Regions from separate parts of the Sinorhizobium sp. BJ1 genome, predicted to be linked through region 1. Evidence: predicted binding sites of a transcription regulator. Region 1 holds the regulator's gene; the other holds the start of a gene.
What was found. Region 1 encodes PhoB, which activates phosphate uptake and scavenging genes when phosphate is short. Its sites were predicted from a motif close to TGTCATNNANCTGTCAT; they were not measured.
Positions count from the first base shown of each region.

Region 1 (3,415 bases):
CTGCATCGCCCGTGCCGTTGCCGTCAGCCCGGAAGTGATCCTCATGGACGAGCCCTGCTCGGCCCTTGACCCGATCGCCACCGCCAAGGTGGAAGAACTCATTCATGAGCTGCGCGCGAATTTCACCATCGTCATCGTGACCCATTCGATGCAGCAGGCGGCCCGCGTCTCGCAGCGCACCGCGATGTTCCATCTCGGCAATCTCGTCGAGGAGAACGATACCGACAAGATGTTCACCAATCCGGATGACCAGCGCACCCAGGACTACATCATGGGCCGCTTCGGCTGATGCCGAAAGCCGTGCCCCAACGCCAACCCTGACCGCGCCTGCAAGGATCGACGATCATGTCCACCCATATCACCTCCATCTATGATGAAGAGCTGAAATATCTCACGCGCCGGATTTCCGAGATGGGAGGGCTCGCCGAACAGATGGTGGCGGACTCCGTCCGAGCTCTGGTGAACTCCGACCTGGCGCTTGCCCAGAAAGTCATCTCGGATGACACCATCCTTGACGACGCCGAGCGCCAGATCGGTGAAAAGGCGATCGTTACCATCGCCAAGCGTCAGCCCATGGCCGCGGATCTCCGCGAGATCATGGGATCGATCCGGATCGCGGCCGATCTGGAGCGCGTCGGCGACCTTGGCAAGAACACCGCCAAGCGTGTCATCGCCGTTGCCGGCTCCGGCATCCCGCGCAAGCTGGCGCGCGGCCTCGAGCATCTTGCCGAACTCGCCCTGGTGCAGCTCAAGGAAGTCCTCGACGTCTACGCCTCACGCTCGCCGGAAAAGGCAAACAGCATCCGCGAACGCGACGAGGAGATCGATGCGATCTACACGTCGCTGTTCCGCGAGCTTCTGACCTATATGATGGAAGATCCGCGCAACATCACGCCCTGCACGCATCTTCTTTTCTGCGCCAAGAACATCGAGCGCATCGGCGACCACGCGACCAACATCGCCGAGACGATCTACTACATGGCGACGGGCGCCCAGCCGGTAGGCGAAAGGCCGAAGGACGACACGACATCGTCGCTGGGTTCCGTCACCGACTGAGCCAGGCGGTCCCGAATCTATGAATCCAGGCAAGGAGTCGTAGCTGAATGTTGCCGAAGATAGCAGTTGTCGAGGACGAGGAAGCTCTAAGCGTTCTCCTGCGCTACAATCTCGAGGCCGAGGGCTTCGAGGTCGATACGATCCTTCGCGGCGACGAGGCGGAAATTCGCCTGCAGGAACGCCTGCCCGACCTTCTGATCCTTGACTGGATGCTTCCCGGCGTCTCCGGCATCGAGCTTTGCCGCCGTCTCCGGCAACGGCCGGAGACGGAACGCCTGCCGATCATCATGCTGACGGCGCGCGGCGAGGAAAGCGAGCGGGTGCGCGGGCTGGCGACCGGTGCCGACGATTACGTCGTCAAGCCGTTCTCGACGCCGGAACTGATGGCCCGGGTGAAGGCGATGCTCAGGCGGGCGAAGCCGGAGGTACTCTCGACGGTGCTTCGCTGCGGCGATATCGAGCTCGACCGCGAGACCCATCGCGTGCACCGCCGCAGCCGCGAAGTGCGGCTCGGTCCGACGGAGTTCCGACTCCTCGAATTCCTGATGTCCTCGCCGGGCCGCGTCTTCTCCCGTTCACAGCTACTCGACGGCGTCTGGGGGCACGACATCTATGTCGACGAACGGACCGTAGACGTCCATGTCGGCCGATTGCGCAAGGCCTTGAATTTCTCCAACATGCCCGACGTGATCAGGACCGTGCGCGGCGCCGGCTATTCGCTGGAAAGCTGAGGCTTACGCTGTCGTCCCAGTGCACGCCGTCCCAGTGCACGTCGTCCCAGTGCACACTGCCGATTTCCCGAAGAGAGAAGGGGTCCTTAGGACCCCTTCGTGCTTTCTTCAGCTCTAAACCAATCGCCAACCGTCAGCGCATGCGGCGCCGCTCGGCCGAGGGCTGATAGGCGAGACGCGCGTGGTAGCTGCAATAGGGCGAGGCTTCCGGCGAGTCGTTGCCGCAGAAGTGAAACTCTTCCTTGAGCGGGTCGCCGATCGGCCATTTGCAGGTCCGCTCGGTGAGCTGGGTAAGCTCCAGCCGGCGCGACATCGGCACGATGATGTTCGTGTCAATGGAGAGCTCCTGCTCTGCCACCAGGTCGACGGCGACCTCTTCCTTGAGTACGGTCGCGCCGGCAGTGCGGGTGACGGTCCGGGTCACGGCGCGCGCAGCGTAGTTCGGGGCGCGCGGCGCCGAAGTCGTCCGCTTGGGGCGAGCCGTCGCGGTCGTTCCGCCGGCCTTGGCGCGGCCCGGCAGGCTCAACCGGTGAACCTTGCCGATGACCGCGTTACGACTGACGCCTCCCAGCTGCGCTGCGATCTGGCTCGCGCTCAGGCCTTCCGACCAAAGCTTCTTCAGCTTTTCCACTCGCTCGTCAGTCCAGTTCATCTCTGCACTCCCCGTTCTCGGCGTTGGGATGGCAGAATCCATCACCCTTCTCCGGAAAAGCCCCGGAGTTGCAACGCGATAACTATTTTGGTGACTAGGTTCGCCGCATGCGTCTAGTAATTGAATATTAACCTACCGGCAGGGTGACTCCGTGGCAAGAGTCGCCGGAATCGCGCCGAATCGATTTTGCGGTTTTCCCCAACTTGCTGTCGGATAGTTGCATTTTTGCAAGCCCTGCTGGGCGATTTTTTCGCATTGCGGAATCTCTCTCGCGGAGGTGGCTGCAAGCCTTGGTTTTGTTGACATGGCGCCGCGAAATGGGAATAGTGCCTGCGCCGCCGAAAGGCGGCATTTTTGATTTTTATCGGGCTGATATGCCCGTAATGCCGACGGACGAAGGAGACGCTGACCATGGCCGCAACAACGCCGCTCTACGACACTTATCTGCGTGCGCCGTTGCGTTTCGAGCGAGGCGAGGGCGTCTGGCTGATCGCCGAAGACGGCACGCGCTATCTCGACTTTGCAGCCGGCGTCGCGGTCAATTCGCTCGGTCATGCCCATCCCCATCTCGTCGAGGCACTCAAGGGCCAGGCCGAGAAGCTCTGGCATGTGTCGAACCTCTACGACATTCCCGGCCAGGAGAGCCTGGCGCGGCGGCTGACGGCCGTGACCTTTGCCGATCGGGTGTTCTTCACCAACTCCGGTGCCGAAGCGCTCGAATGCGCGATCAAGACGGCGCGCCGCCACCATTTCGCCAAGGGGCATCCGGAGCGCTTCCACGTCATCACCTTCGAAGGCGCTTTCCACGGCCGTACCATTGCGACGATCGCGGCCGGCGGCCAGCAGAAGTATATCGAGGGTTTTGGCCCGAAGGCCCCCGGTTTCTATCAGGTACCGTTCGGCGACCTTGCCGCCGTCAAGAACGCGATCAACGACGAGACGGCGGCGATCCTGATCGAGCCGATCCAGGGCGAGG
Region 1 covers NZ_NWTH01000001.1:369,885-373,299, forward strand. Annotated here, with positions in the region: gene pstB (phosphate ABC transporter ATP-binding protein PstB) at 1-289, shown strand, start outside; gene phoU (phosphate signaling complex protein PhoU) at 346-1,056, shown strand; gene phoB (phosphate regulon transcriptional regulator PhoB) at 1,104-1,787, shown strand; gene CO676_RS01830 (GcrA family cell cycle regulator) at 1,921-2,439, opposite strand; gene CO676_RS01835 (aspartate aminotransferase family protein) at 2,851-3,415, shown strand, end outside.

Region 2 (3,415 bases), on a different contig from region 1:
CCGCCCGCAGCAGCGTTCCGTCGGCACCGTTTCGCCCCATCAGCATCAGTCCTGCCGGGAGCGCGGTGCCGGGCATCGGCAGGGTGATTGCCGTCAGGTCGAACTGGTTGGCGACCTCGGTGTTGCGCAACAGCAGACCCTCGATACGGCGATATTCCTGTTTGTCATCCACCACGGAGGCGATGGGGACGGCGGGGATCGGTGTCGTCGGCAGCAGGACCAGGTCAAAATGCTTCAAGCGCTCGTCCATGGCGCGGGCGAGCGCGCGCCGCGTCTGCAGCAGGCTTTCGAGCGCCGCGTCGGGAACGGCGAGACGGCGGCGGAGCGGGGATTTCACGCGGATATCGACCGGCACATTCTCGCCCATCAGCCAGTCCGCATGGATGCGGCTTGCTTCGAGCCCGGCGAGGGAGCCGATTGCGGTGGCTTCGCCGAAGCGGGCGAGGAGATCGTCTATCTCGCATTCGGCGAGCTTTGCGCCGGCGCCGGCGAGCCGTTGCAGGCTTGCCTCGAAAGCTCCGGCGATATCGGGCGCGAGGCCTTCCAGCAGAACGCCTCTCGGAATGCCGAACTTCAGGTCGTCGAGCGGCAGGGAGCTAAGCGGCTTCGGCGTCTCGCCGGCCATGATGGCGTCGGCCAGCGCACAATCGGCGACGCTGAGCGCGAGCGGGCCGATCGAATCGAGGCTCGGCGACAGGGGGAAGGCGCCGTCGAGCGGCATGCGGCGGGCGGTCGGCTTGAAGCCGACGAGGCCCTGCAGGGCGGCGGGGATGCGGACCGAGCCGCCGGTATCGGAGCCGATGGCGATTTCGCTCGTGCCTTCCGCCACCGAAACGCCAGCGCCCGAGGAGGAACCGCCGGGAATGAGCTTCGGATCGAGGGTATTGCCCGGCACCGGATAATGCGGATTGAGGCCGATGGCGGTGAAGGCGAATTCGGTCATGTGCGTCTTGCCGATGATGACGGCGCCGGCGGCGCGCAAGCGTCGGACGATTGTTGCATCTGCCGACGCCTGCGGCGCAGTACGGCGGGTGATCGAGCCGGCAAGGGTCGGCTCGCCGGCCACGTCGAAGAGGTCCTTGATCGAGACGATGCGGCCGTCGAGCGGGCCGAGGCCCGTTCCTTCCTGCCGCCTGCGGTCGGCGGCTGCCGCTGCGGCGCGGGCGGATTCGGCATAGATCTTCATGAAAACGCGTTCTTCGTCCCGGCGCTGCTCCAGACGCGCGAGAATGGCTTCGAGCCGGTCACTGGATGAGGGCGTGTTCGATCGGGTCAAAGGCAAAGGACCTCGTTAGGCGCGGCGCCTGTCTTCCTTCATAGCAGGCGCATGGACGACAGTCGAAGTAGGCTATCGTTCATAAGTTGTGCGATTGATATATAATCAACGTCCTGCGACTTCTGGTATCCAGTCGGGAGGCGTCAATGCCATTGCTGCAATCGTTCTTGGATTCCTCTGCAATCAGGCAGGCAAGGTACGATGCGCCCCGTCGGATCTTGAGCATCTGGTTCGTCGGCAATGATCGCCCGTACCATTACCTCGACGTTCCGGAGCGTGTTTACGAGGAACTCGCGGATGCGGACTCGGCTGGCGGCTACTTCAACCACCGCATACGGGACCATTACGATTTCGTGCATTGAGCATCGCCGGTCCCGCCGTTCCGGCGCCTTCACAGAACTGTCGCCAATCCGTTCAAATAGTTTCATCCATCTGTAAAGCCGCTGACATGCGGCTCGCCAAAGGTCCGCTCGCGAAGACGATGATTCGCGAAACGGGACCGGAGGCAGGATTTGGCCGCAGTTCGAGACACGCTCACCAGGCGTTCTTTTCTCTTATCGGCCGGCGCCGCCGGCCTCATGGCGTCCTCCGGACTTGCGACACCGTTCTATGCGCGCGGCTACGGGAGGCCGGAATTCCTGCATGGCGTCCAGTCCGGCGATGTCGATCCGCAATCAGGCATAATCTGGACGCGGGTGGACCGCCCGTCGCGCGTCGCGGTCGAATATTCGACCACCGAGAGCTTCTCGAGTGCCATCCGGCTTGCCGATATCGATGCGACGCCGAAGACCGATTGCGCGGTGAAGTGCCGGCTCGACAATCTGCTGCCGGACCAGGACATCTTCTACCGCTTCACCGCCACCGATCTCTATGACGGCAACCGCGTTTCCGAGCCGATCGTCGGGCGCTTTCGCACCGCGCCCTTGCGCCGGCGTTCGGTGCGCTTCGTCTGGTCCGGCGACACGGCCGGTCAGGGCTGGGGCATCGACGAGGTTGGCATGAAGACCTATTCGACCATGCGGCTGCACGAGCCGGATTTCTTCATCCATTCCGGCGACACGATCTATGCCGACAACCCGATCCCCGACGAGATCAAGCTTCGCGACGGCGGCATGTGGAAGAATCGCATCGTCACGCCGGAAAAGCGCGACGTCGCCCGCACGCTCGAGGAATATCGCGGCCAGTGGAAATACAATCTGCTCGACGAGCATGTGCGCGGCTTGAACGCCGTCTGCCCGACCTTCTATCAATGGGACGACCACGAAGTTCTGAACAATTGGTCGGCCTCCACCGATCTTCGCGATGACCCGCGCTATCCGGAGAAGGACGTGGCCGTCTATGCGTCCCGTGCGGCGCGCGCCTTCCACGAGATGACGCCGATCCGCACCCTGCCGACCCAGCCGGGGCGCATCTTCCGCAAGATCGCCTATGGTCCACTGCTCGACGTCTTCTTCGTCGATTTGCGTTCCTATCGCGGCCCCAACCAGGGGGAGGGGGATGCCGGGCTTTTCGGATGGCGACAGACCGATTGGCTAAAGCGTGAGCTCGCCGCCTCGCGCGCCACCTGGAAGGTGATCGCCTGCGACATGCCGATCGGTCTCGTCGTCTGGGACGATTATTCGAGGAAGCGTGGATCGGACGCGATCGCCAATGGTGACGGCGGCGCGCCGGGGGGGCGCGAGACGGAATTTGCCGATCTCTTGCGCTTCATCCGCGACAATGGGGTCGACAACATCGTCTGGCTGACGGCCGACGTGCATTACACCGCCGCCCATCACTACGACCCGTCGCGTGCCGCCTTCAAGGATTTCCTGCCTTTCTGGGAGTTCGTCTCCGGCCCCTTGCATTCCGGCACCTATGGGCCGAAGGAACTCGATATGACCTTCGGACCGGAAGTCCGCTTCATCAAGGCGTCGGCCGGCGGCGCAGACAGCAATCTGCCGCCGTCGGCGGGCCTGCAATTCTTCGGAATCGTCGATGTCAACGGCCAGACGGAGCAACTGACCGTGCGGCTCATGGACCGGCAGGATAAGGAGCTGTGGCGCGTGACGCTCGATCCGGCGGCCGTCGCTTGAGTGCCGCAGCGGTTTGTGCAGGCCCGGTCTCAAGCGCCGCCCCCTTTCGCAATCGCAAAAAAAC
Region 2 covers NZ_NWTH01000015.1:79,857-83,271, forward strand. Annotated here, with positions in the region: gene CO676_RS18975 (amidase) at 1-1,276, opposite strand, end outside; gene CO676_RS18980 (KTSC domain-containing protein) at 1,423-1,638, shown strand; gene CO676_RS18985 (alkaline phosphatase) at 1,789-3,351, shown strand.
Region 2: the regulator PhoB is predicted to act here: its motif matches at 1,699-1,715, upstream of CO676_RS18985 (alkaline phosphatase).